Regions from separate parts of the Paenibacillus sp. FSL L8-0333 genome, predicted to be linked through region 3. Evidence: riboswitches for the same ligand, from Rfam matches in the RefSeq annotation. Region 3 holds a riboswitch; each other region holds the start of a gene.
What was found. Region 3 has a riboswitch for cyclic di-AMP ahead of NYE72_RS26050 (alpha/beta hydrolase). Riboswitches for the same ligand answer to the same signal wherever they lie in the genome.

Region 1: another riboswitch for cyclic di-AMP. It lies ahead of NYE72_RS16550 (APC family permease); the one in region 3 lies ahead of NYE72_RS26050 (alpha/beta hydrolase).
Region 2: another riboswitch for cyclic di-AMP. It lies ahead of NYE72_RS25600 (TrkH family potassium uptake protein); the one in region 3 lies ahead of NYE72_RS26050 (alpha/beta hydrolase).
Region 4: another riboswitch for cyclic di-AMP. It lies ahead of NYE72_RS00545 (C40 family peptidase); the one in region 3 lies ahead of NYE72_RS26050 (alpha/beta hydrolase).

What each region holds. Positions count from the first base shown of each region.
Region 1 covers NZ_CP150186.1:3,711,499-3,719,193, reverse strand. Annotated here, with positions in the region: gene NYE72_RS16560 (DsbA family protein) at 1-472, shown strand, start outside; gene NYE72_RS16555 (disulfide oxidoreductase) at 469-933, shown strand; cyclic di-AMP (ydaO/yuaA leader) riboswitch at 1,128-1,287, shown strand; gene NYE72_RS16550 (APC family permease) at 1,412-3,229, shown strand; gene NYE72_RS16545 (iron-hydroxamate ABC transporter substrate-binding protein) at 3,433-4,440, shown strand; gene NYE72_RS16540 (iron ABC transporter permease) at 4,661-5,716, shown strand; gene NYE72_RS16535 (iron ABC transporter permease) at 5,716-6,750, shown strand; gene NYE72_RS16530 (ABC transporter ATP-binding protein) at 6,806-7,606, shown strand.
Region 2 covers NZ_CP150186.1:5,743,040-5,750,734, forward strand. Annotated here, with positions in the region: gene NYE72_RS25585 (succinate dehydrogenase cytochrome b558 subunit) at 1-284, opposite strand, end outside; gene NYE72_RS25590 (LysR family transcriptional regulator) at 687-1,589, shown strand; gene NYE72_RS25595 (TrkA family potassium uptake protein) at 2,113-2,784, opposite strand; gene NYE72_RS25600 (TrkH family potassium uptake protein) at 2,798-4,156, opposite strand; cyclic di-AMP (ydaO/yuaA leader) riboswitch at 4,220-4,395, opposite strand; gene NYE72_RS25605 (CPBP family intramembrane glutamic endopeptidase) at 4,716-6,392, shown strand; gene uvrC (excinuclease ABC subunit UvrC) at 6,491-7,695, opposite strand, start outside.
Region 3 covers NZ_CP150186.1:5,849,804-5,857,498, reverse strand. Annotated here, with positions in the region: gene NYE72_RS26065 (alpha-glucuronidase family glycosyl hydrolase) at 1-246, shown strand, start outside; gene NYE72_RS26060 (Nif3-like dinuclear metal center hexameric protein) at 307-1,065, shown strand; gene NYE72_RS26055 (hypothetical protein) at 1,150-1,323, shown strand; cyclic di-AMP (ydaO/yuaA leader) riboswitch at 1,644-1,830, shown strand; gene NYE72_RS26050 (alpha/beta hydrolase) at 1,936-2,745, shown strand; gene NYE72_RS26045 (exosporium glycoprotein BclB-related protein) at 3,993-5,807, opposite strand; gene NYE72_RS26040 (LacI family DNA-binding transcriptional regulator) at 6,010-7,002, opposite strand; gene gtfA (sucrose phosphorylase) at 7,377-7,695, shown strand, end outside.
Region 4 covers NZ_CP150186.1:111,126-118,820, forward strand. Annotated here, with positions in the region: gene NYE72_RS00520 (hypothetical protein) at 69-362, shown strand; gene NYE72_RS00525 (4a-hydroxytetrahydrobiopterin dehydratase) at 591-878, shown strand; gene NYE72_RS00530 (cytochrome c) at 960-1,316, opposite strand; gene NYE72_RS00535 (GNAT family N-acetyltransferase) at 1,444-1,929, opposite strand; gene NYE72_RS00540 (C40 family peptidase) at 2,118-2,570, opposite strand; cyclic di-AMP (ydaO/yuaA leader) riboswitch at 2,615-2,757, opposite strand; gene NYE72_RS00545 (C40 family peptidase) at 3,106-3,534, opposite strand; cyclic di-AMP (ydaO/yuaA leader) riboswitch at 3,592-3,730, opposite strand; gene NYE72_RS00550 (hypothetical protein) at 3,948-4,778, opposite strand; gene NYE72_RS00555 (M1 family metallopeptidase) at 4,790-6,796, opposite strand; gene NYE72_RS00560 (YwhD family protein) at 6,900-7,406, shown strand; gene NYE72_RS00565 (AbrB/MazE/SpoVT family DNA-binding domain-containing protein) at 7,485-7,695, opposite strand, start outside.

The DNA.
Region 1 (7,695 bases), 2.1 Mb from region 3:
AGCTTGTTCCCAGTTTGCTGGCTCCATGAAACCGAAAATTGTTCAAGATTTTGTCAACGAGGGAAAAGCAGCTCTTTACTTTGTAAATATGGCTTTCGTTGGTCCTGACTCTGAGACAGCTTCACTAGCTGCATTGTCTGTATACCATCAGAATAAGGATGAATTCTGGAAGTTCTATGATGCTGTATATGCGCAGCAAGGGGATGAGAGCGACGAATGGGCCACTGAGGATTTCTTGATAAGCCTTGCTGAAAAAGAGAAATTAGCGATCGATTACGATCTGTTGCGTAAAGACATCCAAGAGAAAACTTATGCAGATGAGCTGAAGAAAGACATTCAGTTGGCAACTGACGCAGGCGTGACAACTACGCCTTCGCTCTACATTAATGGGGTGAAAACGGCTGAACCTTTCGATATTGAAGCGATTACATCTGAAATTAACACCGCCGCAAAAGCAGTGGAGGCAAAGTGACAAAATTCCTATCTTTTTGCAAGCGTAACTGCCTCTATCTGGCCTGGTTTGTCTCTTTGGTTGCTGTAGCTGGTAGCTTGTATTTAAGTGAAGTCTTGAAATATGAACCTTGTAAGCTTTGCTGGTTTCAGCGGATTTTTATGTATCCGCAGTTATTTTTGTTGGGAATTGCCACTTTCCGTGGAGATAAGCGCATCATTCCTTATGTGCTTCCATTAAGTTTGATTGGTGGCAGTATCTCAATCTATCATTATGCGGAACAGAAGATTCCAGCGTTAAGTAAAGTTCTACCTTGTACAATTGGTGTTCCTTGTAATAAAGATTACTTGAACTACTTCGGATTTATTACGATTCCTTTGTTAGCTTTAATCGCTTTTGCTCTAATTAGTCTCCTTCTTTGGTATGGACGTAAGGAAGAAGAAATGATTGAAGTAGATGCAGAGGAGAGCTTAGGATTTTAGTTTTCGCTTTGGAAGTTACAAAAAAGCTGAAAAGGTATTAAAATCACGGGCTAGAGGGATAATTGAAGATAATGAAAGAGAGCATCCAATAAGACGCTATATTTGAGCTTATTGGATGTTTTTTCATTCTTTTTTCATTTTTTTCAACGCTTTACTGTAGGCACTTTGTAGACTAATATTAGACCTTGTGAGAAGTTGAATATGCGCTGAATTTTCTTAGGAAAAACGGGGGAACCAAACTTGGCATTCATGCCAATGGGGTGAATCGGAACCGGGTCGAACAGACCTGTACCGTAGGGCTATAACCACAGCCCGAATCCGCCAGCTAACCTCGTAAGCAAGGTGGGAAAATGACCATGCATAAGCATGCGGATCATTTCCGTATGCTTATTTTTGTGTCTGCATTTATGAAATCCACCGATGAAAACAGCGCACGGAAATTCCGTTTCAGCTCCCAAAGAAAGGAACTGTATCCACCATGGTAAGCAAGGTAAAACGACTATTGATCGGACGTCCGATGAAGTCGAATGAACTCGATCATGAAAAGTTATCCAAGGTTAAAGCACTGGCTGTCCTGTCTTCTGATGCGCTCTCGTCTGTAGCCTACGGAACGGAACAAATACTGATTGTACTGGTGGCTGCCGGGTTTACTGCCATCTGGTATTCCCTGCCAATTGCATTAGCCGTATTGGGCCTGCTGGCCATCCTGATTTTATCCTATCGGCAGACGATTTTTGCTTATCCGCAAGGAGGCGGAGCTTATATCGTAGCCAAGAGCAATCTTGGTATTCCGACAGGGCTGCTCGCTGGGGGTTCATTATTGGTGGATTACATTCTTACCGTAGCGGTTAGTGCCTCGGCAGGGACGGATGCGATCACATCGGCTTTTCCAAGTCTTCATAATCATACTGTTCTCATCGCTGTATCTGTTATCGTTCTATTAACAATCATTAATCTTCGCGGAGTGACTGAATCGGCTTCGTTCATCGCAATTCCAGTGTATTTGTTTGTGGTTTCGATTGTTGTTCTGATTATCTCCGGTATCGTTAAATATGCAATGGGTGGCGCGCATGCGAATGTTCCTGAAATAGGCAGCGCCGTATCTAATGTAAGTTTGTTTCTACTATTAAAAGCGTTTAGCTCTGGTTGTTCAGCCCTAACGGGGGTTGAGGCCGTATCTAATGCGATCCCAAACTTTAAAGCACCGGCTGAGAAGAATGCAGCCAAGACGCTAATGATCATGGGACTTATCCTTGGCTTTATGTTTACCGGAATCACTGTGCTGGCGTATTGGTATGGTATTGTGCCAGATGAAAAGGCTACGGTTGTCTCTCAGATCGCTGAATCGACCTTTGGCCGTGGCGGATTGTACTTTTTCATTCAAGGGATTACAGCAGTGATTTTGTTCTTGGCAGCTAATACAGCATATTCAGCGTTTCCGCTGCTTGCCTTTATGTTTGCAAAAGATAAATATCTGCCACACGCATTTATGGTCCGTGGTGACCGCCTGGGCTTCTCAAACGGCATTATTTTTCTAGGAGTTATGTCTATCATACTTGTGGCTGCATTCCATGGGAATACGGAAGGTTTGATTCCACTTTATGCGGTAGGCGTGTTCATTCCTTTTACCTTATCCCAACTGGGGATGATGGTGCATTGGATCAAAACAAGACCTGCTGGATGGGTGAAAAGATTTGTTGTAAATACCATCGGTATGCTGACTACATTGACGATTACGCTTATATTTATTATTACTAAATTCTCAAGCGTATGGATGGCATTCATTTTCTTACCTGCTGTAATGTTCGTGTTCCACCGTATTCATAAGCACTATTTGAACACTGCGGATCAACTGCGTATATGTCCGGCTACTGATAAACCTATAATTAAAGGAAGTACTGTAGTTGTTCCTGTTGCAGGGGTTACACGTGCTGTATTACATTCCATCAGCTATGCGAAGTCTCTAACAGATAATGTTGTTGCTGTGTATGTAGGCTTTGATGAAGAAGACATTCATAAGATGGAGCAACGGTGGGAGGAATGGAATCCAGGCGTACGCCTGATTGTACTTCGCTCCAGATATCGTAGTATCATTCGTCCGTTAGTGAAGTTTATCGATACGGTTGAGTGGAAGACAGCTGCGACGGATCACATCACGATTCTGATTCCACAGTTTATTACCAAACATTGGTGGCAAGCCGTGCTTCATAATCAGACCAGCTTTTTAATCCGCTCGTATCTAATGAATCAAAAGGACGTTGTAGTAGCGACTGTCCCTTATCATTTAAATAAATAAGTAGAAGATTAAAGATGAGGTTATATCCGGAACGTTCGGAATATAACCTCTTTTGTATTTTATATGAAGGAAATTGTTGCAAATCCACAGAATTTGAAATTTATATGTTGACACAGAGAATGAGAATCAATATCATTTAAAAGTGAAGCAGAGGTAAAGGTCACCTTTGAATATCAAAGCAGTTACATATAGGAGGGTTTTTAATGTTTTGGCTTAACAGAAAAAGATCAGGAAGCATGAAAGTGACAATGAGCGGACTAATAGTGATGACGCTATTACTTTCCGCTTGTGGTAATAATAATGCTGAAAGTTCATCAAATGCAGGAACAGCGCCTACAACAGCTCCTACAGCAGAATCTACAGAGGCACCTGCTGCTCCTAAGACATTAACAGATGCAATGGGCCATGAAGTAACGATTCCGGCTAATCCACAGCGCGTCCTGGGTTCATATTTGGAAGACTCATTGGTAACTCTGGGTGTGACTCCAGTAGCTCAATGGTCAGTTACAAATGGCGTTCAGGATTATCTGGCCACTGAATTGAAGGATGTTCCTACAATTAGTTACGATCTTCCGTTAGAGGCTGTAACCAGCTTTGCTCCGGATCTTATTATCATCCCATCGGAGTCTTCTGTTCAGAACGGGATTTACGATCAGTTGAATAAGATTGCACCCACTTATGTAATTGGGGATGAACTAAATCAAGATTGGCGCAAATCTTTGCTCAAGATTGGTGAGATTTTGAACAAAACCCCTGAAGCAGAAAAAGCCATTAAAGATTATGATGTTAAAGCAGCGGCTGCGAAAGAACAGCTTGCAGGAGCTATTGGACAAGAGTCCGCGGCTATTCTATGGTTGGTGCAAAAAAACTTCTATATTGTAGACGAAACCCGCAGCAGTGGTGCTGTATTATATACAGACCTTGGCGTAAAGCTGCCTAACTTAGTAACAGAGATCCCAGTAGGAACAAGAGCAACTTGGAATCCGATCTCGCTAGAGAAGCTTTCTGAGCTGACTGCAGATCATATTTTCCTTGTAAATAGTGATAAGACTGAGGGTTCGGAGATCTTAGATAGTGCAATTTGGAAGGGCATCCCAGCTGTAAAAGCTGGAAATGTGCATGAAATGAGCTCAACAAGCAGCTGGCTTTACAGTGGTGCGAACGCTGGCAGCAAAATCATTGACGATGTGCTAAAAAGTCTTGTGAAATAAAAGTCGTAATTCACCATGAATGAGACTGATCATTTCGGTGGGGAAGGGCGTGCAGATCAAGTATCTCGTGATACAAAGATCTGCACCATTTTTTTATAAACCAATCCCATAGTACGGAAAAATCGTTCCTGCAATTGTACAACATAAATATTTTTGCGATAATGAGAATGATTGTTGTTATCATATAAACCATTGTAACTATTGAATAAGGAGACAACCCATGGTTTCACCCTCAGATTTCGCAAATCGTATTAACAATGAACCCAAAAAAGCTCTACATACCCGACCGGCAGCTGCCATTGGTATTCTTATTTTTGGACTTGCTGCTATTGCCTTCGGATTGGCACTTTCGGTCTCAGTGGGTGCGGCAGATATCAAGTTAGCTACAGTATGGGAAGCTATATTTCATTTCAATCCAGATTTACAAAAACATCAGGTGATCAGAGAACTGCGATTTCCACGTGCTATTGCTGGCGCCTTAGTCGGTGCTTGCTTCGCAGTAGCAGGGGCTATCATGCAGGGGATGACAAGAAACCCGCTTGCGGATTCAGGGCTGTTAGGCTTGAATGCAGGAGCAGGAGTAGCGCTGGCAATAGTATTTGCTTTTGCACCCTCACTCTCATTCACTTCACTAATGTTGTATTGCTTTATCGGTGCCGCTGTGGCCTCTTTTATCGTATTCGGAATCGGTTCGCTTTCTTTTAATGGCCTGACCCCCTTGCGATTGACACTAGCAGGTTCGGCAGTTAGTGCTTTATTGGTTGCTATTAGTCAGGGAGTAGCTATTCTTTTCAACTTATCTCAGGATATAGCCTTCTGGTTAGCCGGTGGGATGGGGGGAGCTAGCTGGACTCAGATCAAGATTATATTCCCTTGGGTGGCCGTAGCCTTAATTGCAGCGATGATGTTATCACGATCCGTTACATTGCTCAGCTTAGGAAGAGAAGTTGCGGTTGGTCTGGGGCAGCGGACAAGGTTAGTTCAGTTGGCATGTATGATTGTTGTGGTTATCTTAGCTGGAAGTGCGGTTTCAACGGTTGGCCCGATTGCTTTTATAGGACTAATTATTCCACATGTTACACGTTATTTCGTTGGAGTGGACTACCGCTGGATTATACCTTGCTCGGCTGTTCTGGGGAGCTTATTGATTATCTTTGCAGATATTGCCGCAAGAATGATAAATGCACCGTATGAGACACCGCTAGGAGCCTTAATTGCCATCATCGGCGTACCTTTCTTTATTTATTTAGCGAGTAAGCGGAAGGGGGAGCTGTAATGCCCAAAATAACCCTTACTCCAGATGAAAAAGAACGCCGCACACGCACCATAACGGTGTTATCGCTCCTTGCTATACTGATCGTCGTGGTGTTTATAGTCAGTATGAATACAGGGTTTATGCGTCTATCCCCACTGGAGGTATTACATACACTGCTGGGTGATGGAACACATCAGCAAAAGCTTATTTTATTTGATTTCAGATTACCCCGCATCGTAATTTCATTGTTAGTTGGAGCGGGCTTTGCAGTGTCAGGCTGTATTCTACAAAGTCTCGCACGTAATGCACTCGCTGAACCGGCTACGCTGGGCATAAGTGCTGGTGCAGGTTTTGCTGTAATCATTTTCATCTCGTTCTTTCCGGCTACAACCGCAGCTCCGGTATTTGTCTTGCCTCTCCTAGCGCTTGGTGGGGCTGGCCTGACCGCAGCTTTAATCTATATTCTTGCCTACCGGAAGGCAGATGGTCTGTCTCCTACAAGGCTGATCCTTATCGGGATTGCGGTCGCTGCAGGAATCAATGCTTGCCAGCTTGTATTGGCACTTAGGCTTGATCCTAATAATTATCAATTTGTAGCTACTTGGATCGCCGGGAAAATATGGGGTGGGGATTGGAGATTCGTCCTTGCTTTGCTGCCTTGGATCGTGATTCTGTTACCGTTCGCCTTCTATAAAGCCCGGGTTCTAAATGTATTGAATCTAGGGGACCATACTTCATTAGGTCTAGGAATGCGTGTGGAGAAGGAACGTATTCTCCTTCTGGTAACAGCCGTAGCGCTTGCCGGCTCCTGCGTCGCAGTAAGCGGAGGTATTGGCTTCGTCGGCCTGATAGCACCACACCTGGCTCGCAGGCTCGTGGGACCCCGTCATCAGGTGTTATTACCTGCTAGTGCTTTGACAGGGGCGCTTCTTATGATTACCGCTGATACCATCGGCAGATGGGTGTTGCAACCTGCGGAAGTTCCGACTGGCATTGTGGTTGCGATTATTGGCGCACCTTACTTTTTATATTTACTCGCCAAGTCTAAAGCGTAAATTAGTTCATACTTAGGAGCATAGCTCCATAAAACTTTTAAGGGAGTTGTAGATCATGTCAGAACGTTTGAATACAGAAGAATTAAGTATTGGGTATGCAGAGGCTACTATAGTTAAAGGATTGAACTTGTCTATCCCTACGGGAAAAATCACTGCACTAGTAGGTGCTAACGGCTCCGGTAAATCTACAATCCTCAAAACGATGGCCCGGATTATGAAGCCGAAGAGTGGCACCGTAATGCTGGACGGCAAATCGATCCATAACTTTTCAACTAAAGAGGTTGCTAGGCAGCTAGCGATTCTACCGCAGAACCCAACGGCTCCTGACGGTCTGACGGTATCTGAGCTGGTCAGCTACGGTCGTTTCCCTCATCAGAAGGGATTTGGCACGATGACCGCTGAGGATCGCAACATCATCTCCAACGCCATCTCTGTTACGGGCATGGAATCTTTTCATGATCGCCCTATTGACCGTCTCTCAGGTGGACAACGTCAACGCGCATGGATCGCTATGGCGTTAGCTCAAGAAACAGATATTTTATTCCTTGACGAGCCTACAACCTTCCTAGATATGGCGCATCAGCTCGAAGTTCTTCAGCTATTGCAAAAGCTGAATGAGGAAGAAGGTCGTACCATCATCATGGTCGTGCATGATTTGAATCATGCTACTCGTTATGCGCAGCATATGGTAGCGATTAAGTCCGGTACTGTGGTTAGCGAAGGCTCACCTACTGAGGTTATGACACCAGATGTATTGCGGGAAGTGTTTGGAATTGAAGCGGATATCGTTCCGGATCCACGTACGGGTGTGCCACTGTGTCTTCCTTACGAGCTTGCTGCCTATAAAGCTGTGTAATTATCATCTAAAATCATACAACGAACAGGCTCCCGTCATTGACAAGGGAGCCTGTTCGTTGTTACAGTTGTGGTTGCCTACAATTTCAT
Region 2 (7,695 bases), 110 kb from region 3:
GTATAACGCCAGTTTCTTTCAATGTTGAAACGGTTCAAGTTCGGCTTGGATTGATACGCAATATAAAGTCCGTATACCCCATGGTACAGCAGAGGAAGCCATATACCGAACAATTCCAGGAAGAAGACGAGCGGTAAGCTGTTCAGCCATAACACGCTGTCAGTGAAACCGGAAGCGCCACCCTCTACAGCCGCAAAATTCGTCATCATGTGCTCAATGAAGAAGGCTCCAAGTGGGATAACGCCTAGCAAGGAATGAATCTTTCTGGAATAAAATCCTTTCATACAAAGTAACCCCTTTCCGATTAAAACAGCGTTTTCATTAATGGGTATTCACCGCCGGAACTACATTTGACACAGGATAACGTTGACAATCCAATGACATAATTCCTTAATTTACCGTTATCCTAGAGTTTACCGGACTTAGTTTTATTTTTCACAAAATGTGAATATCTTGTGTCACTTTTCATGTTACTCTTTTTTCGCTTATAAGGGAATTGCAATCTAATTATTAAACGTTATACAATAAACGCATAAGAATAGATTTTATATGATAATAATTCTCATTTAGCGAAACAACATTTTCCGACATAACCTGATTTTCCTTATGTAATAAGAACAGTTACTCTTACGGCTATGAATTTCATCACTACTGATCGTACATCGCATTAGGAGAGGAACTCAATTATGTTTGACGATTTAGATGTTTTTGCAGCAGTTGTGGAACATTCCAGCTTAAACCGGGCCTCACGCCAGCTCAATCTATCCCAGCCCGCCTTGTCTCGCAAAATTTCTAAACTCGAGGAACGTCTGGGGGTCGCACTGTTTAATCGTTATGGCAAACGACTGGAGTTAACCGAGGTTGGGCGTCTCACTTATTCCTATGCGCTTGAACAACGGCAGCAGCGTTCCAAGTTTCTGGAAGCCCTTTCTAAATTCAAAGAGGGGGAGCCAAGGCTTGTCACCTTGGGGGCTAGTCTTACCTCACTGCAGACCACGCTTCCGCCGCTGGTTAACGCTTATATGGACAAATATCCGACCGCAGAGCTGAAGCTGATTACAGGCCGAACGCATGAGATCGTATCCTCAGTTAGTGAGGGGAAATCAGATGTAGGTCTGATCGCTTCCTCTATTCAAGAACCCGGGTTACGCTGCATTTCTCTGTTTGAGGATCAATTGCGACTGGTCGTCTCAGAGCAGCATCCTTTAAATTTATCTTCCAAGCTAACCATGGATAATCTATCCCGGCTGCCTATGATTCTCTTCTCAAAGGGTACCTGGTACCGGCGCCTGACGGACGATCTATTCCAGCGCTGCGGGATTGATCCCGATGTGCGCATGGAGATTGACTCCTTCGAAGCCATCGTGCGGCTGCTTCCGACTGTCAAAGCGGCTGCGTTGCTGCCAAAGTCTTATCTGCGTCCAGAGCTGCTGAACGGCGGCGGACTGGTGTCCTTACATATCAAGGAGCTGGAGCAGACTCAACGGACCACCTGCCTGATTTACCGTGACGATGGAAGCATGAGCACGGCGGCTCGCAGTCTGGTGCAAGTAACCGAAGAGATGTTTCTGACAGAACGTGAGCAGTAAAGCCGGACCAAATGAATCAAGGGGCGCACCTATTGATCTCCAAATGAGGCAATAAGTGAAGCACTTATTGCGTAATTAGGGAATTTCTCCCTGAAATTTAGAGATTTCTGTTCAGCAGACTTATAATTAGGGAAAACTTCCCTAATTTTCGGCTGATTGAGTAACTAATAAAGGAATCCCACTGTTTATTAGGGAGGAATTCCCTAATGTCGTTCATTTAGAGCGAATAGCGGCTATTTTTAGGGAGGTTTTCCCTAATTAGTTACACCCACTCTGTACATCGTACAAACAAAGAACGCATATCGCCCATATTCCACCGTCACAGATACCACAAATCATCTACTACAGCCGTACGAATATCACACCTAACAACTCGTCAACCGCACAAACCAATATATTAGAACACTACGCGTGGTCTATAGCCATATGGCATAGTGAAATCCATTACTTTTCCTACTCTTTACTCCATAAAAAAGAAGCTGCCCCCAAGTAGAATTCACTACTTTTGAGTCAGCTTCTTTTCCTATGATTCTTGGTTCACAACTTCACTCTCAAAACGGTCAATACTTTCATTAGGACCAATGAGTACCATAACATCGCCTTCACTTAAATAATCATGGGCAGTTGGAGCGACGATTATTCCACTTTCCCTATTCAGGGCAACAATACTGCAGCCATATTTAGCTCTTGTATTTAAATCAGACAAGCTTCTGCCGTTCATGCAGGACGGTACGGTCAGCTCGACAATTTTATAATCCTTGGACAGTTCAATATAATCCAGCAAATTGGGCGTCACCAGCTGGTGTGCCACACGAATCCCCATATCCCGCTCCGGAAAAATAACCCGATCAACCCCCAGCCGCGACAGTGCGCGGCCATGAAGGATGGAGATTGCCTTAGCCACCACTTGCTTGACTCCAATTTCCTTCAACAAAATGGCCGCCAGAATGCTTCTCTCCATATTGTCACCAATCGCAACAATCCCACAATCAAAGTTCCGTACACCAAGCGAGCGCATAATTCCCTCATCTGTAGCATCTGCTACTACCGTATGCGTCAGTTGATCGCTCATTTCCTCCACGCGTTCTTCATGGTGGTCAATGCCGAGCACCTCGTAGCCCATTTCCATCAGCTCAAGCGCCAGGCTTGAACCGAAGCGACCTAAGCCGATTACTACAAATTGCTGTGCTTTCATTTCTAATTAACTCCTATCCAATAATTATTTTACCTTCCGGATACTTATACAGTGGTTTACCCTGTTTTGGACCGAGTGCATACGCTAAGGTTAGTGGACCCAGCCGACCTGCAAACATCGTCAGACAGAGTAGAATCTTACCGATCGCTGACAGTTCCGGAGTTAGCCCCATAGTCAGTCCTACCGTAGCAAAGGCGGAGGTCGTCTCAAACAAGATTGCCAAGAAATTACTGTCTTCAGTTGTGGAGAGTATCATCGACACAGAGGCGATTAACAACAAAGCCAGCAGCGTGATCGTTAATGCCTTGTAGATGCGCTCCTGAGCCAACCGATAACGGAACAACACAACATCTTCCCGTCCACGCAGCATAGCAATTACAGCACCAATCATCATCGTAAAGGTTGTTGTCTTGATCCCGCCGCCCGTTGAGCCCGGAGAAGCACCAATAAACATAAGAATCACTATAAAAAATTGTGTAGCCTGCCGAAGTCCAGCAATATCTACTGTGTTCGCGCCAGCCGTACGGGGAGACACGGATTGAAAGAAGGCCGATAATATTTTACCGCCAAAATTCAGTGAACCTAGGGTACGAGTGTTAGTAAACTCGAATATAAAAATAACCAGAGCTCCGATCAGAATCAGCCCTGTGCTGGTGGACAGGACAACTTTACTATGTAGAGACAGCCTGCGGGTTACCCGAAACTCCACCAGATCTGACATTACAATAAAACCAATCCCGCCGGAGACAATCAGAAACATCACAATAATATTCACAAGCGGATCATATACATAATCAGTTAAACTGCGAAAATCCCCAAAAATATCGAACCCCGCATTATTAAACATAGACACCGCATGAAATATGCCATAATAAATCGCTTTTCCCAGTGGCATATCAAAAGCCCAGCGAATAGACAGCAGCAAAGCGGCACAGCCTTCTATGACAAGAGAATATATGAGGACTCTTCGGATCAGCCGCACAATTCCTTCCATAGAGCCTTGATTCATGGCTTCCTGTAGGATTAGCCTGTCCCGCAAAGATATTTTACGCTTTAACACCAGTGAAAATAGAGTGGCCATGGTCATAAACCCTAAGCCGCCGATCTGGATTAGGATCATAATTACGGTTTTCCCAAAAATCGTGAACGAAGTTCCGGTATCCAGCACAACAAGCCCTGTTACACAGGTTGCCGAAGTTGAAGTAAATAATGCATCAATAAATTTCACGGAATTCCCGCTTGTGCTTGAGATGGGGAGCATAAGCAGCAAGGCCCCTATCAAAATAATCGATGCAAAACCCAGCACCAGTATCTGCGGCGGCGAGAGCTTCAGAAACTTAAATTCAGAAATCCTGCGAAACTGTGAAGCCATTTGCTCACCTTCTTATCAAAAATTCCAACAAAAAAAGCACTGGAAAACCAATGCTGACTTGGTTCCTGCAGTAAATTAGCCTACGAGGTTAGCTGACGGATTCGGACTATGCAGGCTGCCCTATTCGTTCCTAGAACGAAATTCACCCCTGATGAAAGTGCCATTTATCGTGTACACTCCACTTTTCATCACTTCTTATGGTTCCCCCGTTTTCACCAGAAATTCGGCTACTATACAATTGCATACAAATTATATACGTTATTTAGTGAATTCACAAAGACACAATTAATGCTCATTCACATGAAAAAATGCGGTTTAAAGAGACTGCATCAAATGGAGTACCTTTTCTCATCACTTTTCCGTGTTTTCCCTGCAATTACACCGATTCTCACCATTCGTACACAAATGAACACGATAAAATTCATGGTATAAATTCACATGACTATTCTATACTATCTCTATTACCCATAAAAAGAACATATAATGTTTTTTGTAACCAGCCAGGCACTAATACTATAATGGAACATAACATTGTCAGTACATAACAAGGAGGCGTTACATGAATCCCGTCGGCCAGCCCCTACAGCAACGTGCCCTCTCCAAGAGGCTCATCATCTCGGGCATTATCGGTCTTATTCTATTTATTATGTTTCAGATTTCCCCTTCGCTGCTAAGCAGCTCTACAGGGGAAGATACCACCGTTATTAGCAAGGCAGAAGCCCGTGACCAAGCCGTATTATTCGCAGAACAAAAGCTCAATTACACCGAAGCACCAAACGATCAATGGAATGTACTTTACGAGACGGACTCTTCCTTTTATGGTTATATGTCTCGCGAGAAGCTTGTGGAGGACTACACCAAGAAAAAATTGGATCAAAAATATCCTTTTGATGTCTTTCGTGCAACGCTTACTCCGTCAGCGGATCAAGAGCCGCAAATCATCGTTGACCTCAATATGTATACCGGCGAGATTGTCGCTTTCTCAAAGGCTGCAAAAGTTGCCTCCGAAGAGGGGTCTGGCATTGCTTCCGTTGGTGCAAAAGAGGACAAGGGAGCTGACCTCACTCTAGCGCAGAAGGAGAATCTTGCTCGTCCTTGGCTTCAGGAATGGGAAGTAAATCCTGCCAAGCTACAAATTGAATCGAATACAGGAAGCCATGGGCTGGTGTATACGGATAGCACTGTTCAGGTCGGCGAATCCTTATTGCACTATTATTTTGATTTCAGTGGAGAGCAGGTCTCCAGCTTTAATGCCGGATTCACTGCACCGGCTTGGCATACCTCCTACGTACAAGGACAGACCTCTTTAGCGGAAAAGCTGACATTATTCGGTTACGGTATACCCACACTGATTTTAGGAATTCTGGCACTCGTCTACAGTATTCTTAGAAGAGAGCATACTTCCTTTAAACGTGGGGTATTCCTAAGCTCAGCCTATTTTGTAATCATGATGATCAGCACCTATAATATGCTGCCTGAATCAACAGGCGAAGGGCTAGAAGCACAGATTACCTCTGTCATTATGTTTATCATTTATGCTTTATACAGCCTGCTGATGTCCTCCTTGCTTTACTTCTCTTTAGTGGGCGGCAATGGCCTATGGCGAAAAGAGGGAGGCATGAACCCTTGGCCCCGCGCCAAAGAGCCCGGCTATGGACAATATGTGTTGGATAGTATCCGGGCTGGATACATGTGGGCTTTCGTTCTGCTAGGGGTGCAGACGGTTATGTTCATCATATTATCGTTTACCTTGCACAATTGGTCTACTACAGACGCCACCCAGTCTCCTTATAACATGAGATATGCTTGGCTTCTGCCTATCGTCGCATGGCTCGCTGGTTTATCTGAGGAAGCCATTTATCGCTTTTTCGGAATCCCTATGCTGAAAAAGGTGTTCCGGAACACTTTCGTCGCTTGCTTGATCACCACGCTGGTTTGGGCGTTTGGCCATACGTTATATCCGATCTATCCCATCAGCTCCCGTCCGATTGAGCTGACCGTAATCGGGCTGCTGTTCAGTTATATTTTCCTTCGTTACGGATTTATTGCTGTCATGTTCAGCCACGTCGTGTTTGACAGCATCCTGATGGGCGCTACGCTGATCTTTATGAAGGAGAGCGTAAATGTAGGCGCGGGTATCTTCGCGATTATTATGCCGTTCATAGTCGCTTACATCGTCTATCGATTTAATCCACCACAGAAACCTAAGCCGGTGGAGCCTTCTTCTTTGATTTAAGAAAATAAAATAGTGTACATCCTATAACCAAATTAAAAAAAGGGCATCATAGCAGCTTTAGTCGCTGCTGTGATACCCTTTTTCTTTTGTCATCATTGCTATGAGGTTGGCTCTTCGTCCTTGAGCGCATCAAGAATTTGTCTTGCCAGCTTTTCTCCAATAGAAAGTGTACGGAAATCATCCACGGAGGCTTCTTTAATTTTCTTAAGCGATCCGAAATGCTTAAGCAACGCTTTACGGCGCTTCTCACCTATACCAGGTATAGAATCCAGCTTGGAGGTAACCATGGACTTCCCGCGCTGTTCACGGTGGAAGGTGATCGCGAACCTATGGACCTCATCCTGAATCCGTTGCAAAAGGTAAAATTCCTGACTGTCCCGGGCTAGCGCGACAGGTTCTGGCGGATCTCCAACCAAAAGCTGAGCCGTCTTATGCTTATCATCCTTAACAAGGCCGCAGACCGGAATGAATAATCCCAGCTCATTCTCCAGAATATCAATAGCAGAGGAGATTTGCCCTTTCCCGCCATCGACCACGATAAGATCCGGTATCGGAAGATTCTCCTTCAATACCCGTTCATATCGCCGCCGAATGACCTCGCGCATCGTTCCATAATCATCCGCACCCACTACCGTACGAACCTTATATTTACGATACTCTTTTCGTGCAGGCTTGCCATCAATGAAGACAACCATCGCTGAGACCGGGTTAGTCCCCTGAATGTTCGAGTTATCGAACGCCTCAATGCGGCTCAAGCGTTCAAGACCCAAGCTCTCACCTAAGCTGATCGCTGCTCCAGAGGTACGCTCTTCATCCCGTTCAATCAGCCGGAATTTCTCGTCGATAGCCACTCTTGCATTTTGACAGGCCATGCCAACCATCTGCTTCTTAAGACCGCGTTGTGGCACAAGCACCTTAATGCCCAGCCACTCCTGCAGAATGGAGGCGCCGCCGGCGGCATCCACGATCCCAGCTGCAGCAGCTTCCTCCTCCGCCGTCGCACGTGCCTCAGCCTCTTCAGCCGATTCAGGAGTATCTTCACCCTGTTGTAAATCCGCTTCTGCTGGAGCAGCTATCGTGATCTCAGGTTTAGCCTCTTTATTAGCCAGAGACTCCTCATCGAGCACATCCGGCAGCAGAATCTCCTGCGGCAAAGCGGGATTATCACTGTAATACTGCGTCACATAAGACATAAAGTCACTGTAGGCTTCACCATAGAACGGGAACACGGAGGAATGGCGCTGAATCATCTTCCCTTGTCTCATGTACAGAATCTGTACACACATCCATCCCTTGTCTACAG
Region 3 (7,695 bases):
CTGCAATCGGGGCAAACTATTATTCAGCATATCTACGATACTCATTTTGAGGGGGCTGAGCAGGCTGCACAGCTTCTAGCGACATGGGAATCACTTGAAGGCAGCGTGGATAGTGGATTGTATATGCAAGTGAAGCAACGTCTTGAAGAGCAAGCAGAGCATGCGCAGGAATGGAGAGATCGGATCAATACGTATTTTTACCGCAAGAGCGGAATTGAGGATCTTAAAGGCAGAAAGATTTATTAGATTTCGAATCGAGGGATGATGATAGTGAGCCTCACGATTAGAGCGATTCTGGAAGATTTAATGGGAACTGTGGAACAGGTAGAAGGCACTGTCGATATTCTGAACCCAGGGGAACCGGAAACTGAAGTCACAGGGATTATTACGGCCTTCTCTGCCACACAAAATGTTGTGGAGCAAGCAATAGCGTTAGGAGCCAATTTGCTGATCACGCATGAAGGTGTATTTTATAGCCATCATGCGGCGAGCGAGTGGTTAGAAGGTGATCCGGTTTATCATGCGAAAAAAAGTCTGATCGAACATTCCCAAATTGCTATTTTTCGTTATCATGATTATTGGCATCGGCAAAAGCCGGATGGAATTATGGTGGGTTTACTGCAAGAACTAGATTGGTCCGCATACGTGGAAGAGCAGCAAGCAGCTGCTACGATTCTCAATATTCCTGCTATGACTGTACTGGAAGCTGCTCAATATATTAAAAGTAAGCTAGGGATCTCTTATGTACGCGCTGCCGGTGACCTGTCTCTGTCCTGCAAACGCGTAGGGATATTAGTAGGTTACAGAGGAGGCGGGACGATGGCTATTCCGCATTTTAATGATCACAATCTTGATTTAATTATTGCTGGAGAGGGACCAGAGTGGGAGACTCCGGAATATGTGCGGGATGCAGGGCACCAAGGCAGATCTAAAGCGCTCATCATGTTAGGTCATGCGGAGAGTGAAGCGCCGGGAATGAAATATTTAGCTGAAATCTTAGCAGACAAATATCCCATGCTTCCTAACCGGTTCATTGCTGAACAACCCATCTATCAGATGGTTTAATCTGGGGAAATAAAGAGTACGGAATAAATAAACATATTATGGAGAAAATGAAGGGAAACAGGTCACTGAGAAAGGAGTGTTTCAATGGAAATTCCTTTGGAGGCTGATGAAGTATTAAGTCGGATCAAAAAGCTGCAAAGCGACGGAAGCTCGATCAGTAAAAAACAAGTAAAGCAGAGCGATCCTGAGCTTATGAGAAGTGCGCTGTTCTTTTTTCCAAGCTGGGAGCATGCATTGAAAAACGCCGATCTTTTGTAGCCATAGTATTGTAAGAGGAAGCTAAGTGGACAGGGGAATACCTCTGATTCTGCTTAGCTTTTTTCATATCTCCAGTGAAAAGGATGGCCTTTATATAGAAAGTACTGGTGTTTTAACCTCCGTTTGGCTTGGTTCAGAGCCATTTTCTTAAATAAAACGAGTAAACAAGAGCAAAAGAAAGAGAAAATGAAGAGTATGCTCAATATGAAATGAAAAGCATTGCTTTCAACATTATTTTGACCAGAGCCCTCCTTTACAAGCAAACCTTACAAGAGTATGATTCATCTCAGAACTGACAATTATCTTAAATTTACAATTACATAAGCAATCCGCTTAATTTCCGTTTCTGGAAAGCGGGGGAACCAACAACTGGCAGCCGATGTGAGAGTCGGCACTGGTTATGGGGTGAATCCTGTTCCGGGTGCATAACATGCATCCCTGCAGGTAGGGCAACTCTCACTGCCCGAATCCGACAGCTAACCTCGTAAGCGTATGGAGAGAGGATGAATGGCGTGTTTAGTGATGAATAGCCACAGAGAATCCCTCTGTGGTTTTTTGCTGCGTTTTTAAGCAGATATAGACGTAGAATTTATTATGAAAGAGGTGTTACCTTTGCCTATCGCTAAACTGAACGGAACTTCGCTCTATTATGAAATCAATGGAACTGGCACTCCGGTTGTGTTTATCCATGGACATGGATTAACACACAGTATGTTCAAACCACAGCTGGAGTATTTTTCCGATAAATATAAAGTGATTTTGTGCGATTTACGGGGGAATGGCAAGTCTGGTAAACTGCTGGAGGCCCCACATGAGATTATTGAGACGCAATGTCTGGATTTGATTATGCTGTTGAATGACCTAGGTATTCGTGAAGCAGTTTTTGTAGGAATCGCCTATGGTGGCTTAGTCGTTCAGCATATTGCCAAACAATATCCTGAGCGTGTGAAAGCCATTGTGGTCGCGGATAGCTTCTGTAGGACTCACGGATCAACAATTGTAGGGAAAATACAAACTATGGCAGCATATTGCAGTTTGCTAATGTATTATCTCCCAAGCGAGCTGGTGTTGCCTTCGATTCGGATGATGTACCGAGAGCGCTGGAGTCTGGCCTACAATGAGATTAGAAGAGGGCTGCTGGACAAACGTCCCCGGGAGCTATATCGGCAAAGACTGGCTACAAGCCATGTTGATTACACCAGATGCTTAAAGGCTTTTAAACGTCCTGCTTTATGTATTGTAGGGGACTTTAATGAATTTGGAGTGAATTGTATGAAGGAAATGGTGTCTCAGCTGCCACATGCGCAGTTGGCGATTATTCCGAACGCATTAGATCCAAGTAATCTATGCCAGCCGGAGCAATTCAATGCGATTCTTCAACGTTTCTTAGAGAAGCAGCAGGGCAGTCAGCAGATTAGCTGATCTATAGGGAGACCTTTACAAGCGAAGCGTTTATGTGGAAAAGGGCGTCCCATAGCCAGGGGGAATGAGCTGGCTATGGGACGTCTTTCTGGGTAGAACTTTAGGGAAATTCTCCCTAAAGTGAAGGTGATTATGGCTCCTAGAACGTGGATTAAGGAAATTCTCCCTAAAGTGAAGGGAATTATGGCTCCTAGAACGTGAATTAGGGAAAACTTCCCTAATAATAGGATGTTTTTAGCCATAAATGGGTATTTGTATGAATTTTTAGGGATAAATTCCCTAAAAACCTTATTTTAAAGCGATTATCGATGAATATTAGGGAGGATTTCCCTAATATAATGGATATCTAACTAAAGGCTGGCTCATCAGTAGTGAAATCTACGAATGAGCCAGCCTTTGGTATTTTACTAACCGGTGGATGTTGAACATTTACAAGCATATTGTACCTAGAACGCCACTTAATGTCCCTACCCTACCACAGCATCAAATATAGCTCACCCGACGTGGGAAAGAACAGTAGACTCTAAGTAGTGAAGGTAAGAGTATAGAAGGGGCGTAGTAAGCAGCTCACCCGACGTGGGAAAGAACAGTAGACCCTAAGTAGTGAAGGTAAGTGTATGGAGGGAGGCGTAGTAAGCAGCGCATCAGACGTGGGAAAGAACGGTAGACCCTAAGTAGTGAAGGTAAGTGTATAGAAGGAGGCGTAGTAAGCAGCTCATCCGACGTGGGAGAGTACGGTAGACCTAAGTAGTGAAGGTAAGTGTATAGAGGGAGGCATAGTAAGCAGCTCATCCGACGTGGGAAAGAAACAGTAGACTCTAAGTAGTGATTGTAAGTGTATAGAAGGAGGTGAAGTAAGCAGCGTATCTGCAGCTCCTGATCGAGACCAAAGGAAAGGAAGGTTTCGGTAATAGGGATTCAGCCTCCGGACATGAGTAGGAGAGAAGAAGAGCGGGGAGTGACATTGACAGACTATCGGACTCAAGCGCTCTTATTTGCAACATTTTCCTATTTTTGAGTTGCTATTGGACCCCATAGGCGTTATTTGTACAAAATAGACGCTATTGAGCACCATTTCTGCCCAATAGCGCCTCTCAGGTCCGATGATCTCTCTAAACAGGGATAAATTAACGAATAGCGGCATTTGAGTCCGAAAGATCAAGTAAGTGTACCGTATATTACCAAAAAAGCATCTATCACTCCTTAGAAGGAATGGCAGATGCCTTTTTTTGAATTTGTTTTAATGATTATACAATCGTAAAGCCAGCACTTGCATAACCAGTGACTGTATTTACAAGGGTGAGGCCTGTAGCAGTGGCTGAGAATACCATAAGCAGACGTGTCTGTGGTGTTACAGCAAAATTGATATCATTTGTAATTCCATTGACAAAAGTTCCTAGATTAATAGTACCTGTGATAGGTGGGAGCGCTACTAATGCCCCTGGAATAGCAGTAAATGTGTTATTTGGTGTGGCCGATTGGTACAACTGTGCTGTTACATTTATTGTAGTACCAAGCAGCGATAAAGCTATGGTATTACTGAAATAAGCAGCAAGGGATGTTATCACTCCTGCACGAGGAGTCGAGAATGCAAAGTTGATAAGCGGTCCAAGGAGAGTACCTGTTAAATCAATATTACCGCCAACAAGAGAAATGCCTGTGGCTGAACTTCCGAAGCCTACAAGGCTTGTTGTTCCAACCAAACCACCTAAAACCGTGGTCATAATAATAGGTCCTCCGGATGCCAGTGGAATAATTGCACCGTTACCGGTTGCACCAGTGACTCCGGTAATGCCAGTAGCTCCAACCGCGCCGGGATCACCCGTTGCACCCGTAGCTCCGGCAACGCCGACCGCACCGGGATCACCAGTCGCACCCGTTGCACCCGTAGCTCCGGCAACGCCGACCGCGCCGGGATCACCAGTCGCACCCGTTGCACCCGTAGCTCCGGCAACGCCGACCGCGCCGGGGTCGCCAGTCGCGCCCGTTGCACCAGCAGGGCCTGCCAAGCCTGCAGCCCCAGTCGAGCCAGTCGCTCCAGTCGCTCCGACGCCTGGACCCGCTGGTCCTTGCGCACCTGTTGGCCCTTGAATCCCCTGCACACCCTGTGGTCCTTGAGGTCCCATCGCGCCACCAGCGATTAACAAGTAATCTGGTGAACTCCCGGGTATTCCAGTAGGTCCTGAAACGGTAGCAATATAGGTGCTGCCATTGAAGGTTACTACTTGACCTGCTGGATAAGTAGGACTTTGTGCAGGATTAAAGATTACAATCCCTTGCAGCCCTACCCCTTGCGGCCCCTGAGGTCCTTGAAGTCCCGGTGTTCCTTGAGGTCCTTGAGGTCCTTGGGGGCCTGTGGAGCCCCCAGCAATTAATAAATAATCTGGTGAACTTCCAGGTGTTCCCGTTGGTCCCGCAACAGTAGCTATATAGGTACTGCCATTGAAGGTTACTACTTGACCGGCAGGATAAGTAGGGCTTAGTGCAGGATTAAAAGCAACAATTCCCTGCAGCCCTGCCCCTGTAGTTCCCGTTGCTCCCGGAACCCCCTGAGACCCTTGCAGCCCCTGAGGTCCCTGTGGCCCCTGTGGCCCTGAAGGTCCAGTCACACCTTTAATAGGTAATCCAATTGCTTGTGTAATAGAAGCCTGAATATGTCTGATCTGAATAATCAGCTGATCTTTGCAATTAGGGTCAATCTTCGTGGCGAGAATAAAAGATAATAACTCAGCTAATAGCAGTTGAAGATTAGTGCCAACGCTTACGACTGAGAAGGGACTGACTTCGGTCGATACAATGGTTATCTCTACTACAGAAAGTAGCTCAGTTCTAAAAGGGCTGCATAACTTAGAAGTATGCAAGAATTCCAATAGCTCTCTTAACACTCTTTGGAGATTGACAATATGAAGTGTTGTGGGATTCGTAAGTACGGGGGGTACCACTGCAGAGAGATCAGTGACTATTTTTAATAGTGCGTTACACTCCCTCTTTCTAATAGGACTGCTGATCCTTCCATGCTTGTTTAGGATAGCATCGCCCTTAAATGGTCTGTAATCAGGCATATTTCTATATCTCCTCCTTGAACTTCTCCTGTTCATTCCTTTAAAAAATGGGAACCTGCCCAATCAGCATATTCTGAGAAGCGGAAGTTGTTACAATAATTGCCCTGAAAGCCGTTATTCCTGAAAGTCGTTATTAATGAAGCAATACAAAAAAAAGGCAGGCCACCGCTAATTACGGTAGTCTACCTTTTTAATAGATACGTTAAGTAGTCTCTCCTTTAATAAGAGTTACGTCTACAGTAGTGTTGTTGATTAGCTCTCCGTCAGCACTTTCGATCATTTGCAGGAGAGTATTGGTCAGCATGACCCCGATCCGATCACTAGGTTGCATAATGGTAGTCAATTTAGGACTCTGAAGCATGCGGGTAAAGCTGTGGTAATCATAACCGATGATTTTCAGTTGCTCGGGCACTCGAATGCCTTGCTGTTCAGCATAAATGTATAAAGCATAAGCCACAATATCATTACTGCAAAATACTCCATCATATTCTCGAAGTTGGGCTGGAGAGATATTTTCGGTGACAAAGGACCAAAAATAATCAAAGGTAAGCTTATTGTGCGCACCTTCGATAATATCGTAGGTTACACCATGTTTCATACTAGTGATGACAAAAGCATCCCGACGACGATTCGCTAGAATATCCAGATCTAGCGGGCCGGAGATATGTAGCAACCGTTTACAGCCCAGCTGTATCAAATGTTCGGTAGCTAGCTCACCACCGCGGTAATTATCCGATCCCACACAAGGAATGTTGGAGGAAATAAAACGGTCAAAAGAGACAATAGGGAAAGGGACCTTTTTATAGCTTTCAATATTCATGGTGTGGCTGCACATGATAATGCCATCTACTTGATTCTGGCGAAGCATGCTAATATAGTTGGCTTCTTTCTCAGGATCGTCAAGAGAATTGCATATTAGCAATTTATAGTTTTTTTCATTAGCACTCATTTCAACATACTTGATGAGATCGGAAAAGAAAGGGTGGTTCGAATCTGGAACAATAATCCCAATAAAAAAGGATTGATTCTTCTGTAAGGCTCTGGCGATTTGATTAGGATGATAATCTAAGGCGTCCATCGCTTGTTCAACTTTTTTACGCGTCTCTTTGCTGATATATCCCCGGTTGTTCATTACTCTGGACACGGTAGCTACAGCAACGCCCGCTTCCTTGGCAACATCTTTAATACTTGCCATACCCTCATCCCCGTTTCATAAAATGCTCTAATCTATATTCTACAACGTTTCTTGGATTGTTGACACTAATCAAGACTAACAATTGTAAAAGCATAGATTGTTTTTGATAGTTATAATAGGTATGTTATACGTTACCACAAAATATTCAGGTATAATATTAAATATCAATAATTTTGTCTATATTATATGAATATAATTATATGAAAACGTTTGACATATTATTTGCGCATCTATAAAATTGGTTTTGAATAAACGTTCATCTAGGGAGGAACAGGATTCTTAGGAGAACGCTTTCATTAAATTACATTAGTTTGATGATTTCTCTGACTTATGAAGCAAGAGTGTATAAATTGAAATAGAAGGAGAACTCCAATATGCAGATTAAAAATGAAGCTATGCTTATCACTTACGCAGATAGCATGGGAAACAATTTAAAAGAACTAAACGAAGTACTGGATACACACTTGCAAGGAGTCGTGGGTGGGGTTCATTTATTGCCGTTTTACCCCTCTTCGGGCGACCGGGGATTTGCCCCGATGGATTACACCAAGGTTGACTCAGCTTTTGGCGACTGGGCGGAAATTGAACAGATGAGCCAGAAGTTCTACATGATGTATGATTTCATGATCAATCACATTTCACAGCAGTCTCCATACTTTCAAGATTTCCTTGAGAAGAAGGATGAATCGGAAT
Region 4 (7,695 bases), 1.1 Mb from region 3:
GTCATTTTTTCGGCTATAATGGATAAGGTAAGTAATTATTCATCTGTGAAGAAAACGGAGTGATATACGTGGGTGTAAAGCATGGTAGAGATTACGGTGAAATTCTAACCGATTTGACCGAAGCCGTCGGACGAATTTCCGATGGATATTTATTTTTTGAGATGGATCCGGACGAGTGGCAGGAACTACCCCAAGAATCAAAGCTGGAGGTATGGGAAGCATTGGCTGAGGATCTTTTCTTCGCGCTGGGTAATGAACCTATGATTGAAGTGGGGAGCGGCGTAATTATTTACGATAAGGACACGCACCGCATTAATATTCTAGTTGGCGAAGAGGATTTGGCTTCAGTAGTTTTGATTTAGGCAGAGGAGACGTCTGGACGTAATTTGCCCGTAGTTAGTAGCCCGTGTTAAAATTGATAAAGCCGAGTTATAATCGCTGGGATTTGTGAATACATTTAATCGAAAATATCGCCTTTATCCTGGCACATCCCTTGGACCTCAGAAGCTAAGGGATGTTTTGTTTAACGCCTAAGACAAGTAAAGGGAACTACGCACTTTACTGCAATTTTTTGTAAGGGAGGAAACGAATTGTTATTTACGGAAGAGGAACTGCGTGAGGAGATCACCAAGCTGGAGGGCTGGAAACTGGAAGATAATGTTATGGTGCGAAAATATATGTTCAGCCAATATATGAAGGGCATTGCGTTTGTGGATGAAGTAGCCACGATTTCAGAAGCCTTCGATCACCATCCACATATTACGATTGATTATAAAACAGTTACCCTGCGCCTGAAATCTAATGAAGAAGATGGGATTACAGCTCTAGATCTTCGAGAGGCGCATGAATTTAATGAAGCCTTTGAAAAAAATCATTAGTTTAGCCAAAATCATAAAATAAACGCCCGTGCACAGATAGTCACCTATCTCATACACGGGCGTTTTTGGTTGCTTGGCTGGTTACTTTTTCTCTGAGAGCCAGAGTGCGACGTTGGCGATCTCTTCAGGAGCTAGCTTCTCCTTAAAGGAAGGCATTTGGCCACGTCCTTTGGTGACGATGCTGTAGATTTCCTCAGCGTCATGCTGACCGCCTTCATTCTGAAGACTTGGTCCAACTCCACCTTGAAGCTGATCGCCGTGACAGGTGATACAGCTGGCTTTCACGGTTGCTTCTGCCTTTGCGGCGTCCAGTTGAACTACCGGCATCGTGGGCTTATTTTCTTCTGCTACCTCTTCTTTACCCGGAAGTGTAAACATGAGTACTACCGCAAAGGCACAGGCGGCAAAAAACAAACCGCTCATGATCCATTTCTGCATCCCAATTCGTCCCTTCTATGTAAGCTGCTCCCTACATTATAGCTTATGGTGAAGCGTTATCATAGGGTTTGTGACAAAAAAATGAACGAGAATACAATCATTCTTATGAAATATCTGGTATTTAATATCATTTGTCATAGACCATGCAATAAAAAGGTTTGTCTCCTGTAGGTGTGCGGCGTTCATACGTATCTGTAATCGTAAATCCACATTTTTGATAAGTTCGAATGGCGCGTTGGTTCCAGGTCAGGACTTCCAGATCTATCTCACGATCAGGATAACGATTCAACGCTGTCTGGACGATGGCATCTACGAATAGTTTGCCTAAACCATGGCCGCATAGATCGGGGCGCATCCCAACTCCTAAACGGACGACTCCTTCCATCGGGAACAACTGTGCGAATCCGCACAAAACCTCATTTTCATTTAATATGGAGATATATTGTTCCTCCCGGAGCTGCGGATCACCAAACTCGATGCCAAGAGCCTGCATCTGCTCCCACGGCATCCAGCCATAAATATTATATGGGGGCGTATAGCTCCACTTACAAATAGCTTCTCCGTGAATTGCCTCCATAGGAACAACATGAAAAGTTACCGAGGGATTTATCATAAGGTCAACGATCTCCTTTCACGAGGACATTGCTATATTACTAATTATATACAAAATGGGGGAGGTTCGACTCAGAAACTTTATATGAGGGGAATGTTTTACAAATTATGAGAGGGGTAAATAAGTAATAAGACAAAAAAACAAGCTCTCCTCCAAGAGTACCTTGGAAAAGAGCCTATGTACGTTATTTATTGCACATCATCATTGTCTTCCGATTCAGCAGCAACCGATTGGTAAGCGTCTGTGCTCATAATGCGCTTGGCACCAACGTAGCGTTTCACGTAGTAGCTATCACTCAGAGAGCTAATCGTAACACCGCGTGAGGTAGAAGCGTGTGCGAACTTACCTTCACCGACATAAATGCCGACATGGGAGACACCTTTGCCACTTGTATTGAAGAATACAAGATCTCCGGCTCTTATATCATCACGGGAGATTGCTGTGCCCATTTGATATTGGGAACCTGATTGGTGTGGAAGGTTAATGCCAATCTTATCAAACACATACATTGTAAATCCGGAGCAATCAAATCCGTTAGTGGATATACCGCCGGATACGTATTTAGTACCGATGGCCTTGTCAATCACTTTATCCATTTTGGAATCTGCGAAAGCGCTTCCTGCTCCGATGGTGAGGATGATGGAAAAGCTTAGTACTGCTGCTGCTAACTTCTTCTTCAAAAGTGTATACCCCTTCCAAATGCCTACGAGGTTAGCTTAAGGGTTCGGTTGAAGGTCCCCTATGACCCCTCTATATAATGGAGGTCAATTCACCCAAAGTTGGTTCCCCCGTTTTCCTAATAGTTAGGAAACTCGGCTCATACTGTTGATTAGGATTAGCTTGTAATCAATACATGACAAAACCTTTGTAAATAACAACTTAATGATTACAAAAATGTTACTAAAATCTCACTGCGCTAATTGTAACAAACAGAAAGCCGCTTGGCAATCGTTTTTAACATATTAATGCAGAAAAATTGGCATTTTTACGGTAGAAAGGCATATGTAAGCGTTAATAATGACCTAATTTTTAATATAATTGCAATTTTTATCAAATAAACGTGTTTCAATTGGGCTCTAATAGTGTAAAAATATATTATGGAATAAAGAAAAACCCGAATTTGATTACGGGCATAATCAGATTCAGGTTCATATAGTTGTAATTGTGAGGAAGGTTTCAATCGAAGGCTACAGCTTGATAAGCTGAAGTACTCATTACTCTTTTAGCGCCAACATAACGATTGGCCCAGTAGGCCTGACTGAGTGAAGTGATGGTCACTCCACGCGAAGAGGACGATTGTGCGAATTTTCCGTTTCCAACATAAATGCCGACATGGGATACTCCATTGCCAAGTGTGTTAAAGAACACTAGATCACCAGAACGCAGATTGCTTTTGGATACAGCAGTTCCAACGCTATATTGAGCTTTTGATGTACGAGGTAAAGTAAGACCCACATTCTTGAATACATACTTTGTAAATCCAGAGCAATCAAATCCGGCAGTGCTTGTACCTCCGGTTTTATAGGCAACTCCAATAGTCTTTGAGATTACAGAGTCCATTTTAGAGTCGGCAAAGGCGCTTCCTCCACCAATAGATAATGCCATTACAAGTCCTAGCGCCGCAGCGACGCATTTTTTTCTTAAATTATGTCTTTTCAAAAGATGTACTCCTTCCAAGGCCTGCGAGGTTAGCTTAAGGGTTCGGTAGAAGATTCCCTATGATCCCTGTAAAGCGAGATCAATTCACCCAAAATATGGTTCCCCCACTTCCCGGTGCAAAGGAATTAGGCGTGTTAAGCACCAGAGAATGACGTTTCGACAGTTACACTTACGATAAATACATTTAGTTATGTAGGAATCGTTTCAATTGATTACAAAATTGTTACTAATAGCACAGGACTTATTGTAACAGAGCTTTTACGATTTTGCAAATACTCTTAAGTTATCCGTAATGAGAAAAAGTCCCAGCTCCTGAATACAGGAATTGGGACCTTTTTATTATGTCAAATAAGGTTGATTTATTGTGGAAATGCTTTGCTACGCCATAGATGATATTGTGCAGAGATTCCCCACATTTTTAAGAGCGTAGAAGGTAGTGGTGAGATTTGCCGTATTATAAGTGCCGGTAGGCCGGGACAGAACAGACCCGTCAGTCCGCACACTAGCAGTAAGAGCAGGCCTCCCGCCCCAAGTACAATGGAAACACCTATAGCAGGAATCAGTGACCGCAAGCAGATGATCAGTGAGGAGAACATTCCTGTACCGCCGGTGTAACCAAACTGCATATATAGAAGAAACAGGCGCACGATAAAAATATATATAAGCCATGCCAATACGTATGGTACTAAATGAAGTAACAAAGCGTAGTTAAACAAAGAGGATAAGAACAGCCCGTACATTTTTGGAGCAAGCCAGTAAAGCGGCAGCAGGGTCAGCACCCATTCGATTAGGCTAAAGACTAAGACAGGTAGTCCATAGATCTTCATGCCAGGGAAAAAGAACAGTCCACGCTCGCCCTTTCGCTCCTGGTGGAGCTCATGCAGCAATCCTGCCCTTATGAAAGGGGAAAGCAGAAGTCGCAAGACAACAAGCGCCAGAAGCATCCATAACCAAGTGCGTATCGCAGGGTCCGTATTCAAGCTGAACTGTCCCTCGATATAATACAACAGTCTGCCCATACCGCTGCCTCCGGCGTCTTTATCCGGATAGCGCAGTAGAATTGGAATAATAGCAGATCGGATGAAACCATACATAAAGTAGCCCCAGAGCAGTCGGTAGATGAAGAGCAGAATTAAAATATAAAATTGCTCCTTCATGCTTTGCCAGCCGCGGGTTATCGATGTTCTCACAATCATTCACCTCACCAGACAAGAGTTCCGAGCACGGTTTCAAGTAGTTTAGTTACACTTAATGTCCAGCGAGAGAGCGTCTTGGGCTCTATTTCCGCCAGCCTAAAGTTGTTTAGATGTTTGCTCTCCAATAAGATGGAATGTTCAGGGTCAATCTCAGCAGAGAGAAGAGGCTTATCGCTTAACAATTGAAACGTAGTCTCTACTCCTTCACCGTTCCAGACCCGCTGCACCGAAGAGCTGTCGGCGAATGTGAATTTCACGGGAACATCAACGTAATCGCTCCCTTTGTTTGAAATCTTCACTAATGATTCGTAGCTTGGAGCATCGCCGCTGTTATTTTTTTTAAAAGTAATCGTATCTACTGAGAAGTCAGGCGCTCCATCACCATAAATGTAATCATCGAAATAGGCCTGCCATGATTTTTTGGTTACCTTCTCAACGACTTTCTGAAAATCTGACGTAGCAGGATGCTGGAAACGGAACTTACGAGCGTAGGAGGACATGATGTTGTTCATTGCTTTGGTACCTACCTGGCGTTCGATATCTTTAAGTACAAGCTTGCCGCGGATATAAACATTTCGGCTATAGGAATCCGCCCCTGCATATTTCCACGTTTCCAGATTTAACGGCTCAGGTATAGTCACCAGGCTGGCCTGTAAAGGCAAATTAGACTTGATACCGTATTCTTGCTCCATAAGTCTGTCTTCGGCATAGGAAGTGAAGCTTTCATCCAGCCAGGCTTCCTCGAATTCATTACTGGCTACCATACCGTAGAAGTATTGATGGCCGATTTCATGAATGACGGTTCTTTCAAGTGAGGTATCTGGAGAAGAATCCGCGGCCCCAAAGGCTGTAATAAGGGTAGGGTATTCCATTCCTCCAGCACCGTTGCCCTCCTTAGGTGGGACGACAATAGACAGCGTAGAGTAGGGATAAGGACCATACCATTTGCTGAAGTAGGTCAGGGCAGCCTTGGCAGCCTGAAGGTAACGCTCTTTTAAATCTTTGTGTAGTGGGTCGAGATACACCTTAATTCGTACTCCAGGCACCTCCGGCGTAGAGAAGGCTTCCTCAGCTACTGTAAAATCAGGGGAAGCGGCCCAAGCGAAATCGTGGACATCATCGGCGTAGAACTGATATATTTTCTGATCTTGTTTGAGCTTGGCATTTTTTACAGGAAATCCGGTCGCAGCCACCGTATAGTTGGAAGGGACGGCAATCGTTACATTAAAAATGCCAAAATCACTGTAAAACTCAGAGGTCCCGTGATACTGATGCAGGTCCCAGCCTTCTTCTTTAACTCCGCGTGTGCCCCTCGGCTCGTATACACTAAGCTTAGGGAACCATTGCCCAGCCATAACGAAGTTGCCTGAAGCACCCATGCGTGCAAAGATTTTGGGCAGCTGGACTTCATACTGAAGCTTAAGTGTTACACTTTCCCCACCATTAACAGGCTGAGGAAGATGTACCTTTAGGAGCGTCCTATCGTTGATATTGCCGTCATCAGGTTGGACATATTGCACTCTTTGCATTAGCGAAGTTCCTTCTGTCGTGCGCAGATCGGTCAGCGTCATATTTCCGAAGCCATTCTCAGGCATACTGTCGCCTCTGAGCGTCCCCCCGGATTCCTTCATAAAGGTGGTATCTGATGAGGCAAATGCATTTGGATACATGTGAAAATATAAATCACTTACTGGCTTTACTCCGGGGTGTGTCCAGGTTACTGTCTCAGAAGCTTTTAAGGTTTCTGTGTCAGGAACAAGCTGGACATCAATGTGATACTCGACTACCCGCTGGCTTAAAGCCTCCTCTGCCGGGACGGGCGCGCTCTCAGGCAATACCTGCTGTGGTACGGCTGCAGGCGCTGTGCCGCTGGAGGACTTGGCCTCTTTTGAAGCAAAGCTAGTAACAGAAGCTGTAGAGCTATCCCCTGAAAAGGCCCGTATTCCTCCTCCCAGCAGCGCGAGGATGGCCAGGGTCGCAAAGATGATGTACTTTAATGACAGTGACTTCATAGTGTGATTCCTCCCGTGACAAGCATCTACGGGATGTATATGTTTGCAATCGCCGCATTATTAGCTAAAATTAAATTATTCGTAAGAGGAAGGGTGTGCACTCGTGGACAACATACAACCGGAGGGCAAGAAACAGATTGCCTTAAATATTGTGAACGCTAAAAGTAAACATAAAGGCTTTGGAGCAGGCTCTATAGATCTCAACAACGTTTCACCTGTCATTATTGATGGTGATGTGGCGGTTATTGATATCGGTGCCATGCATGCCAAGAGCAAAGTGGAAAAAGGAATTAAATTTTCCATGAATCGTGAAGATGTACCGAATGGAAGACAGGTTTGGGTGGTATGGGTAGCGGTAGACCGTACATTGGAAGCTCAATTTTATGGTGGAATCACAGCCTGTGAAATGTGGATTGATACAGAAGCGCGCCGCGGATGGAAAATTCTTGCCGAGCATGTCAATAAGCTGGATGCAGCTCTTAAACGCAAGATCGATGTGGCAGGGCTTGGAGCCATTGAGAAGTCGGCTCTCAAATCCCTTCTGATCTCTCATAATGAAGCATGGTGGAATGCATCCTCAGATGAGCTTAAAGCTGCACTGACTGAATAGTATAGGAGCCTCCAGAAGGGTTATCCGATATAGAAAAAGCTTCGACCTCCGGAAATAGGAGCGTCGAAGCTTTTTAATTTATGATTTGCTTGTGCTGCTAAGCTTGCGTTTGAGCTGACTCACTCTCGCTTGGCTAATCCCGAGGATTTCTGCAAGCTCTTTTTGGTTGGCATAGGGATGATCTTCAATAGCTTGTTCCAGGCGTTGGCACATTTCCTCTGTCTTTGACTTTCGGATGCTGGTGTTGTGCTCAGGTGCCTCAACAACAAAATCTTCACGTGACTCTGGC